Regions from separate parts of the Streptomyces sichuanensis genome, predicted to be linked through region 2. Evidence: riboswitches for the same ligand, from Rfam matches in the RefSeq annotation. Region 2 holds a riboswitch; the other holds the start of a gene.

Region 1 (5,302 bases), on a different contig from region 2:
GCAGGCCCGAGGTGACCATCGGGGGGCGCGGGTCGTTCGGGATGGCGTTGCGGTTGACCGTGATCCCGACCTCGTGGAGGCGGTCCTCGGCCTGCTGGCCGTCCAGCTCGGAGTTGCGCAGGTCCACCAGGACCAGGTGCACGTCCGTGCCGCCGGACAGGACCGAGACGCCCACCTCGGCGACGTCGGCCTGCACCAGGCGCTCGGCCAGGATCTTCGCGCCCTCCAGCGTACGCTGCTGGCGCTCCTTGAACTCCTCGCTCGCCGCGACCTTGAAGCTGACGGCCTTGGCCGCGATCACGTGCTCCAGCGGGCCGCCCTGCTGACCGGGGAAGACCGCGGAGTTGATCTTCTTGGCCAGCTCGGCCGTGGAGAGGATCACACCGCCGCGCGGACCGCCGAGGGTCTTGTGCGTGGTGGTGGTGACGACGTGCGCGTGCGGCACCGGGGAGGGGTGCAGCCCGGCGGCGACGAGGCCCGCGAAGTGGGCCATGTCGACCATCAGGTACGCGCCGACCTCGTCGGCGATCCGGCGGAAGGCCGCGAAGTCCAGCTGGCGCGGGTAGGCGGACCAGCCGGCGACGATCAGCTTCGGGCGGTGCTCCTTGGCGAGGCGCTCGACCTCCTCCATGTCGACCAGGTTGGTCTGCTCGTCGACGTGGTACGCGACCACGTTGTAGAGCTTGCCGGAGAAGTTGATCTTCATGCCGTGGGTCAGGTGCCCGCCGTGGGCGAGGTTCAGACCCAGGATGGTGTCGCCGGGGCTGAGCAGGGCGAACATCGCGGCCGCATTGGCCTGCGCGCCGGAGTGCGGCTGCACGTTGGCGTGCTCGGCGCCGAAGAGCGCCTTGATGCGGTCGATCGCGATCTGCTCGACGACGTCGACGTGCTCGCAACCGCCGTAGTAGCGGCGGCCCGGGTAGCCCTCGGCGTACTTGTTGGTGAGGACCGAGCCCTGGGCCTCCATGACCGCGACCGGAGCGAAGTTCTCCGACGCGATCATTTCGAGGGTGGACTGCTGGCGGTGGAGTTCGGCGTCGACAGCGGCGGCGACGTCGGGGTCGAGCTCATGGAGGGAGCTGTTGAGAAGCGACATGAGTTCTTCCTGGGCAGGGAGGGGACGGGCGGGGTCAGCCTGCGGAGAAGGCCGTGTACTCGTCGGCGGTCAGCAGGTCCGCCGGCTCGTCCGTGATCTTCACCTTGAACAGCCAGCCGCCCTCGAAGGGGGCGGTATTCACCAGCGAGGGGTCGGCCACGACGTCCTGGTTGGCCTCGACGACCTCGCCCGTGACGGGGGCGTAGAGGTCGCTGACCGACTTGGTCGACTCCAGCTCACCACAGGTCTCGCCCGCGGTGACCGTGTCACCGACGGCCGGGAGCTGGGCGTAGACGACGTCACCGAGCGCGTTGGCCGCGAACTCGGTGATGCCGACGGTCGCCACGCCGTCCGCGTCGGTGGCCGACAGCCACTCGTGCTCCTTGGAGTAACGCAGCTGCTGGGGGTTGCTCATGGCTAGATTCTCCTGTACGCGCGTGAGTGCTTGTGCAAGGGGTCTTGACAGGTGGGATGAGGGAGTCTCAGGGATCTTCCCGATCCGCTCAGCGGTCCCGCTTGTAGAAGGGCAGGGCGACGACCTCGTACGGCTCGTGGCTGCCGCGGATGTCCACCGATACACCCTCCGTGCCCGGTGCGGCGTGCGCCGCGTCGACGTAGGCGATCGCGATCGGCTTGCCGAGGGTGGGGGAGGGGGCGCCCGAGGTGACCTCGCCGACGACCTCGCCGGCGACGGTGACCGGGTAGCCGGCGCGCGGCACGCGGCGGCCGGTGGCGATCAGGCCGACCAGCTTGCGCGGCGGGGCCGTCTCGGCGCGCTCGGCCGCGGCGGCCAGGGCCTCGCGGCCCACGAAGTCGCCGGCCTTGTCGAACTTCACGACCCGGCCCAGACCCGCGTCGAACGGCGTCGTCGCGGTCGTCAGCTCGTGCCCGTACAGCGGCATGCCCGCCTCCAGGCGCAGCGTGTCGCGGCAGGAGAGCCCACAGGGCACCAGGCCGGCGTCCGCGCCCGCCTCGGTCAGCGCCTGCCACAGCTTCTCGGCGTCGCCGGGGGCGACGAACAGCTCGAAGCCGTCCTCGCCGGTGTAGCCGGTGCGGGCGATCAGCGCGGGCACGCCCGCGACGGTGCCCGGCAGGCCCGCGTAGTACTTCAGGCCGTCCAGGTCCGCGTCGGTGACGGACTTCAGGATGGCGGGGGAGGCCGGGCCCTGCACGGCGATCAGCGCGTAGTTCTCGCGGTCGTCGCGGACCTCGGTGTCGAAGCCGGCGGCGCGCTCGGTCAGCGCGTCCAGCACCACCTGCGCGTTGGAGGCGTTGGCGACGACCATGTACTCCTGCTCGCCCAGGCGGTAGACGATCAGGTCGTCGAGGATGCCGCCCTCGGCGTTGCAGATCATGGTGTAGCGGGCGCGGCCGACGGCCAGCGCCGAGAGGTTGCCCACCAGGGCGTGATCCAGGGCCTGCCCGGCCTGCGGGCCCGTAAGGGTGATCTCTCCCATGTGGGAGAGGTCGAAGAGACCGGCACGGGTGCGCACGGCGACGTGTTCGTCGCGCTCGCTCCCGTACCGCAGGGGCATGTCCCAGCCCGCGAAGTCGGTCATGGTCGCGCCCAGCGAGCGGTGCAGGGCGTCGAGTGCGGTATGGCGGGGGGCTTCGGTCATGGTCAGGCTCCCGGACACGAGTCGGAGGTCGGCCTCCCCATCTGTCATCGGAACCTGAGAGGTTCACCGGGAGACCCCGCAGGGGTTCCCGGCTTGCACCTTGGGTGGGGCCGCCGCACGAAACGGTGCCCGCTTTTCAGATCTGCCTCACCCGCGCGGTACGGGGCCTGAGAGATTCAAGGGAGGAACTTGCTCCTTCGGCGCCCGGTGCCGAAGGCACCAGGACTCTCCCGCGCGGATTCGAGCGGCCGGTATGCAGTTGATAGACATGCCGTTGGCGCGCACATCATTGCACGTACGAGCGTGCGACGGACTGCCCACCGCCCCATGAATTGGATTACCTTTCCTTTGCATTCCGTGGGTAGGGGGCAGTCGACGGACGGGGGAGGGAAGGCGATCACGGTGCCGACGGACGTCCAGGGGGAAGTGCCGGCGCCCGCCGCGGCCCGGCCGCGGAGCGGCGTGCTGGACCTGCGGGGGGCCGGCCGCACCGAGCTGCGGTACCCGCTCGGTGATCTGCTCGTCGTCTCCGGGCTGCCCGGCAGCGGCAAGTCCACGCTGATCCGGCGGGCCGTCGCCGCGGCCGACGGGAGAGGCACCACCGTCCACCGCGTGGACTCCCAGGACTCCCGCGACCGCATCGAACGCCACACTCCGCCCTGGGTGCCCTACGCGCTCTACCGCCCGCTCGTGCGCCTGGCCCACTACGCCGCCCTGCGGCGCGCGCTGCGCTCGGACGCCAGCGTCGTGGTGCACGACTGCGGCGAGAACGGCTGGGTGCGCGCCTGGCTCGCGCACGACGCCCGGCGCCGCGGCGGCTCCGTCCACGTGCTGCTGCTCGCCGTCGAGCCGCACACCGCGCTCGCCGGCCAGGCCGCCCGGGGCCGCACCGTCTCCCGCCACGCCTTCGCCCGCCACCGCCGCGCGATGACCCGCCTGCTGGCGGCCACCGCCGCCGGCCGCGTCCCCCCGGGCGCCGCCTCCGCCACCCTCCTCGACCGCCCCGCCGCCGACGCCCTGCACACCATCGCCTTCGGCTAGGGCGTGTCCGATGGGTCGGTGCCGGCCCCGCGGCGTCTGGTGCGGTGGATCGCAAGGCGGAGCATCTCCCGCGTACTGGGCGTACTCGGGTGATGCGACAACGCGGCGAGGTGCCGTGCCAGGCGTCGTGGGGTCTGTGCCGGCCCATCGGACATGCCCTGGACCTGCCCCCGACGGGGAGGGGACCCAGCCGTTAAGGTGCGGGTTGCGTGGTGATCGGTCGGCATGGGGACAGGTGAACGTGGCCGAGGAATACGGATGGGGCCCGGGCCGGGGCGGTGCGGCCACGGCGTGGCCCGTCAACGAGCTCGAAGAGGTGCTCGCCGCGTCCGTCGGCGTGCCCGGCTCCGGCGCCCGCATCGTGGAGGTGCTCGGCCGCAGCAGCCTGTGGATCCCGCTGCCGGCCGGCGGCGGCAACGACAGCCCCGACCTCGACCTGCCCACCCTGGAGCTGGACGGCGCCGCCTACGTGCCGGTGTTCAGCTCCCACGAGCAGTTCCTGCGCGTCGCCGGGGACCGGATGCCCTTCGCCGTGGCCCCCGCCGTGGAGTTCGCCCGCGGCCTGCCCCCACAGGTGGGCATCGCGGTCAACCCGGACGGCGAGGTCGCCGTGCCCCTGCCGCCGCCCGCCGTCGCCGAGCTGTGCCGGGCCGGCCGCACGGTCCTGGACGGCGACGCCACCGGCGGCCGGGTGCGCCTGTTCGAGCCGGACTGGCAGGAGGACCCGACCGCCTTCCTGGCCGCCGCCGGCCGGGAGTTCGCGGCCGCCGGCGTCGTACGGACCGCGCGCCGCACCCTGGCCAGCGTGGAGGGCGGCGCCCCGGCGCTGTTCATCGGCGTGGAGCTGGACCTGCCCGACCCGCCGAGCCGCGCCGCGGCCGTGGAGGCCCTCGGCCGGGCGCTCGCCGCGGAGCCCGTGGCCTGGCCCGTCCAGATGGTCTTCCTCGACGTCGCGCACGACCCCGTCGGCGACTGGACGCGCGACCGCGTGCGTCCGTTCTACGACCGTGACCTGTGACAGCTCTCATGCCCGCCGCCGCGGGCTCGTAAGCTGGTGGGAACAGACGGCCAAGAGAAGAGGCGGACCCAGGTGAGCGCGGGCGCGGAGAGCGGCGTGGAGCAGGTGCTGCGCCAGGTGGCGCCCGGCCGGTACGACACGTACGAGGCACTGTTGGGCGCCCTCGCCGAGGGCCGGGTCTGGATGCTGCTGTGGCACGGTCAGGCCGGCTCGCCCGACGCCCAGTACGGCAACATGGAGGTCGACGGCCTCGGCTACGCCCCCTGTGTGACCTCCGCCCAGGAGCTCGCCGCCAGCGGCTGGAACCGCGCCCACGAGGTGGTCTCCGGCCGGGACATCGCCGCCTCGCTCTACCCCGACCGCTGGGGCCTGTGGCTCAACCCGCACGCCCCCGGCGGCGGCGTCGGCATCCCCTGGGCCGACCTGCGCCGGATCACCGCCGGCCTGGACCGGCTGCCCGCCGGCCCGCTGCGGCTCAGCGAACCGGCCGTGGACATTCCGCAGTTCTACGCCCTGCTGGGGCAGAAC
Region 2 (5,302 bases):
CCCACTTGGTGGCCACCTACCCGGAGCAGGGATGGAGCCTGCTGTGCAACGGCGTCCTCTGCTTCGAGGACACCGGTGAGCTGCTGCCGGACGGGCAGATCATCGCCCCGCACCGGTCGCTCGGCACCGACCATGTGGTGACCGCCGCCTAGTGCGGCGCACGTCCTGCACAGGACGCACACGGACACCTGAGCACGCGCACACGAACACGCACACATGAAGGGGCCGGCCCGGCGCGAACGCCGAACCGGCCCCGACCCCTGTCAGGGGGCCACGCGTCAGGCGCGTCAGCCGTCGTAATCCTCCAGCGGCGGGCAGGAGCAGACGAGGTTGCGGTCGCCGAAGGCACCGTCGACACGGCGCACCGGCGGCCAGTACTTGTCGGCGGCCGACACCCCGGCCGGGAAGACGGCCTCCTCACGGCTGTAGGGGTGCTCCCAGACGCCGGCCACCGAGGCGGCGGTGTGCGGGGCGTTCCGCAGCGCGTTGTCGTCCTTGTCCCACTCCCCCGAGCCGACCTTGTCGATCTCGGCGCGGATGGCGATCATCGCCTCGCAGAAACGGTCCAGCTCGGCGAGGTCCTCGCTCTCCGTCGGCTCGATCATCAGCGTGCCGGCGACGGGGAAGGACATGGTCGGCGCGTGGAAGCCGTAGTCGATCAGGCGCTTGGCGACGTCGTCGACGCTCACCCCGGTCGCCTTGGTCAGCGGCCGCAGGTCCACGATGCACTCGTGGGCGACCAGGCCGTTGGGGCCGGTGTAGAGCACCGGGTAGTGCGGCTCCAGGCGCTTGGCGATGTAGTTGGCGCCGAGGACGGCGACCTGGGTGGCGCGCTTGAGGCCCTCGCCACCCATCAGGCGCACGTAGGCCCAGGAGATCGGCAGGATGCCGGCGGAGCCCCACGGCGCGGCCGAGATCGGCCCGACGCCCGTGGCCGGCCCGGCGGTGGGCTGCAGCGGGTGGTTGGGCAGGTACGGGGCGAGGTGGGCGCGGACGGCGACCGGGCCGACGCCGGGGCCACCGCCGCCGTGCGGGATGCAGAAGGTCTTGTGCAGGTTCAGGTGCGAGACGTCGCCGCCGAAGTGGCCCGGCTTGGCCACGCCCACCAGCGCGTTGAGGTTCGCGCCGTCGACGTAGACCTGACCGCCGGCCTCGTGGACGGCCGCGCAGATGTCGGCGACGTGCTCCTCGAAGACGCCGTGCGTCGACGGGTAGGTGATCATCAGCACGGACAGCTCGTCGCGGTACTGCTCGATCTTGGCGCGCAGGTCGTCGGCGTCGACCTCGCCGTCGTCCGCGGTCTTGACCACGACGACCTTCATGCCGGCCATCACGGCGCTGGCGGCGTTGGTGCCGTGCGCGGAGGACGGGATGAGGCAGACGGTGCGCTGGTCGTCGCCGTTGGCGCGGTGGTAGGCGCGGACGGCCAGCAGGCCCGCGAGCTCGCCCTGCGAGCCGGCGTTCGGCTGGAGGGAGACCTTGTCGTACCCGGTGACCTCGGCGAGGCGCTCCTCCAGCTCCGTGATGAGCGTGCGGTAGCCCGCGGCCTGCTCGACCGGCGCGAAGGGGTGCAGCGCGCCGAACTCGGGCCAGGTGACCGGCTCCATCTCGGTGGTGGCGTTGAGCTTCATGGTGCAGGAGCCGAGGGGGATCATGCCGCGGTCCAGCGCGTAGTCCCGGTCGGCGAGGCGGCGCAGGTAGCGCAGCATGGCGGTCTCGGAGCGGTGCTGGTGGAAGACCGGGTGCGTGAGGTACTCGCCGGAGCGCAGCAGGCCCTCGGGGAGGGCGTCCTCGACCACCGCGTCGAGCGCCTCGATGTCGGCCTCGGCGCCGAAGGCCGACCACACCGACGCCACCTGGGCCCGGGTGGTGGTCTCGTCGCAGGCGATGCCGACGTGGTCGGCGTCGGTCAGCCGCAGGTTGACGCCCAGCTCGCGGGCGGCGGCGACGACCTCGGCGGCGCGGCCGGGGACGCGCGCGGTGAGGGTGTCGAAGTACGCGCCGTGGACGATCTCGACTCCGGCGCCGCGCAGGCCCTCGGCGAGGAGGGTGGCGTAGCGGTGGGTGCGGCGGGCGATCGCGGCGAGGCCCTCGGGGCCGTGGTAGACGGCGTACATGCCGGCCATGACGGCGAGGAGCACCTGCGCGGTGCAGATGTTGCTGGTGGCCTTCTCGCGGCGGATGTGCTGCTCGCGGGTCTGCAGGGCGAGGCGGTACGCCTTGTTGCCGTCGGCGTCGACGGAGACGCCGACGAGGCGGCCGGGGAGGCTGCGGGCGTACTGGTCGCGGACGGCCATGTAGCCGGCGTGCGGGCCGCCGAAGCCCATGGGGACGCCGAAGCGCTGGCTGGTGCCGACGGCGATGTCGGCGCCGAGCTCGCCGGGCGGGGTGAGCAGCGTCAGGGCGAGCAGGTCGGCGGCGACGGTGACGATCGCGCCGAGGCCGTGGGCCTGCTCGATGACCGGGCGCAGGTCACGCACGGCGCCGGAGGCGCCGGGGTACTGCAGCAGGACGCCGAAGACGCCGCGCTCGGCGATGTCGGCGGGGATGCCCGCGGAGAGGTCGGCGACGACGACCTCGACGCCGGTGGGCTCGGCCCGCGTCTGTATGACGGCTACCGTCTGCGGCAGGGCGTCGGCGTCGACGAGGAAGACGCCGTTCTTGACCTTGCCGACGCGGCGGGAGAGCGACATCGCCTCGGCCGCCGCGGTGCCCTCGTCGAGGAGGGAGGCGCCGGAGGTCGGCAGTCCGGTCAGCTCGGCGACGACGGTCTGGAAGTTGAGGAGCGCCTCCAGCCGGCCCTGGGAGATCTCGGGCTGGTACGGCGTGTAGGCCGTGTACCAGGCGGGGTTCTCCATGACGTTGCGCAGGATCACCGGCGGGGTGAACGTGCCGTGGTAGCCGAGGCCGATCATGGGGGCGAGGACCTGGTTGCGGTCTGCGAGGGTGCGCAGCTCGGCGAGGACCTCGGCCTCGGTGCGGGCGTCGGGCAGGGCCAGGGCCTCGGTGCTGCTGATCACGGCCGGCACGGCGGCGGCGGTGAGTTCGTCGAGCGAGCCGAAGCCGACCTGGGCGAGCATCTTCGCCTGGGCCTCGCCGTCGGGGCCGATGTGGCGGGCCTCGAAGGGCGTGCCACGTTCCAGGTCGGAAAGGGAGCTGCGGTGGGCTGACATCTGCGGGGGCCTCCTGGTCGTCACGACCTGCGAGGGGTACCACGGCGCGGGTACCCGGACGGCCTCCCCCTCTGTCATCTCAACCTGAGAGCTTCACCGGGCCACGCACTACGGCCCGGCTTTCACCGTCGGTGAGGAAGGGCTCGGCGTTCGTGCCTGACCGGGGCCCGCCCTGCTTTCCAGAGTGACCTCGCCTGTGCGGTACATGTGCCTGAGAGATTCCGGGGAGGATTTGCTCCTTCGGCGCCTCCCGCCAGGGCCCTGCGTCCGGTGTCCGGACTGGGTCTTGGTGGAGGACTCTCCCGCACGGGTCTGCGGCCAATCGCCAGCCTACCAGCGTGCCTTTCCGGGCGGATCTCCCGAGTGGCCGGTTCCCGGTTTGTGCACTTTCGTGGTTCCCGGGGCGGCTCGGGCGACCAGGACGACCCACGGGAGGAAACGTGCAGACCGACATCGATCCCCGGAGCCTGATCGGCCGCAAGGCCCTCGACCGCAACGGCATCAAGATCGGCACCGTGGACGAGGTGTACCTCGACGACGTGACCGGGGAACCGGAGTGGGCGGCCGTGCGCACCGGCCTCTTCGGCCGGGACGCCTTCGTGCCGCTGGAGCCGAGCCGCGTGGAGGACGACGTGCTGCGCATCCCCTACGAGCGGTCGTTGATCCGGCAGGCGCCGGGCTTCGGGGTGGGCCGGCACCTCTCGCCCGAGCAGGAGATGCAGCTCTACCACCACTACGGGCTCGCCCTCCCGGCACCGGACGCCACCGGCTCACCGCCGGGAACGCCCGCCCCGCCGTCGGCGAAGGAGCCCGGTAAGGCCGGGGGCTGAGCGGCTTCGTCGCGCACGAGCGGCAGGGGCTCGCCCGGGGTGAGGTCGGGGTCGTCGACGCTGAACGTGCGGACCCGGCCGGGCGCGGACCAGGGCTGCTCGAAGCGGACGGTGACCCGGCCGACGCCGCTGCCCTGGACCCAGCCCGCCCCGTACTCGGCGTGCAGGACGTCCGCCCCGGGCAGCCACCGCCGGGGCTGCCCGGCGGCGCCGGCCGGCTCCTGCGGCTCGGCGGCCTCCTGCAGCTCGCTCCCGGTGCCCTGTGCGGCCTCGCCGGCCGCCTGGGCGAAGAGGTCCTCCTGGGTGTAGTCGGCGAGGCCGGAGACACCCACGCCGAGCAGCCTCACGCCTGCGGTGGTGTCGACGCCGTCGAGCAGCCGGGCGGCCGCCTCGCGGACGACCGCCGGGTCGTCCGTGGGCCCGCGCAGCGTCTCGGAGCGGGTCAGCGTCGAGAAGTCGTAGCGCCGGACCTTGATGACGACCGTGCGCCCGGAGCGCCCGGCGCCGCGCAGCCGCTGGACGCACCGGTCGGCGAGGCGGGCGAGCTCCAGCTGGACGCGGGTGCGGTCGGTGACGTCCTCGGCGAAGGTGTCCTCGACCGAGACGGACTTGGCGTCGCGCTCGGCGACGACGGGGCGGTCGTCGTGGCCGGTGGCCAGCGCGTACAGGCCCGCGCCGTGGGCCCTGCCGAGCAGCCGCACCAGCTCGTCCTCGCCGGCGCCGGCCGTCTCCGCCACGGTGGTGATCCCGGCCCGGCGCAGGGTCTCGGCGGTGGCGGGGCCGACGCCGGGGATGGCGCGCACCGACATCGGGCCGAGCAGGTCCAGCTCGGTGCCGGGCTCGATGAGCAGGAGACCGTCGGGCTTGGCGCCCTCCGAAGCGATCTTGGCGAGCATCTTGGAGCCCGCCAGCCCCACCGAGGCCGTGAGCCCCGTGACCGCCGTGATGTCCCGCCGCAGCCGCTCCCCCACGGCCCTGACGGCCGCCGACGAGGGCTCGACGCCACCCGCTTCGAGGTCGACGAACGCCTCGTCGAGGCTCAGGGGCTCCACCAGCGGCGACAGCTGCCCCAGCAGCCCCATGACCACCTGGCTGATCTGCTGGTACAGGCTGAACCGGGGGGTGAGGTAGGCGGCGTTGGGGCACAGCCGCCGGGCCTGGGCGGTCGCCATGGCGGAGTGGACGCCGAAGACGCGCGCCTCGTACGAGGCCGTGGCCACGACGCCCCGCGGGCCGACCCCGCCGACCACCACGGGCTTCCCGCGCAGGCTGGGCTTGGCCGCCTGCTCCACCGAAGCG

What was found. Region 2 has a riboswitch for glycine ahead of gcvP (aminomethyl-transferring glycine dehydrogenase). Riboswitches for the same ligand answer to the same signal wherever they lie in the genome.
Region 1: another riboswitch for glycine. It lies ahead of gcvT (glycine cleavage system aminomethyltransferase GcvT); the one in region 2 lies ahead of gcvP (aminomethyl-transferring glycine dehydrogenase).

Annotation. Positions count from the first base shown of each region.
Region 1 is NZ_JAIXMK010000061.1:46,713-52,014, reverse strand. It holds gene glyA (serine hydroxymethyltransferase) at 1-1,096, opposite strand, end outside; gene gcvH (glycine cleavage system protein GcvH) at 1,131-1,511, opposite strand; gene gcvT (glycine cleavage system aminomethyltransferase GcvT) at 1,600-2,715, opposite strand; glycine riboswitch at 2,862-2,958, opposite strand; gene LE181_RS18715 (AAA family ATPase) at 3,043-3,756, shown strand; gene LE181_RS18710 (enhanced serine sensitivity protein SseB) at 3,992-4,774, shown strand; gene LE181_RS18705 (enhanced serine sensitivity protein SseB C-terminal domain-containing protein) at 4,847-5,302, shown strand, end outside.
Region 2 is NZ_JAIXMK010000026.1:83,866-89,167, forward strand. It holds gene LE181_RS11105 (DUF5999 family protein) at 1-152, shown strand, start outside; gene gcvP (aminomethyl-transferring glycine dehydrogenase) at 288-3,173, opposite strand; glycine riboswitch at 3,363-3,488, opposite strand; gene LE181_RS11115 (PRC-barrel domain-containing protein) at 3,614-4,003, shown strand; gene LE181_RS11120 (DNA polymerase IV) at 3,907-5,302, opposite strand, start outside.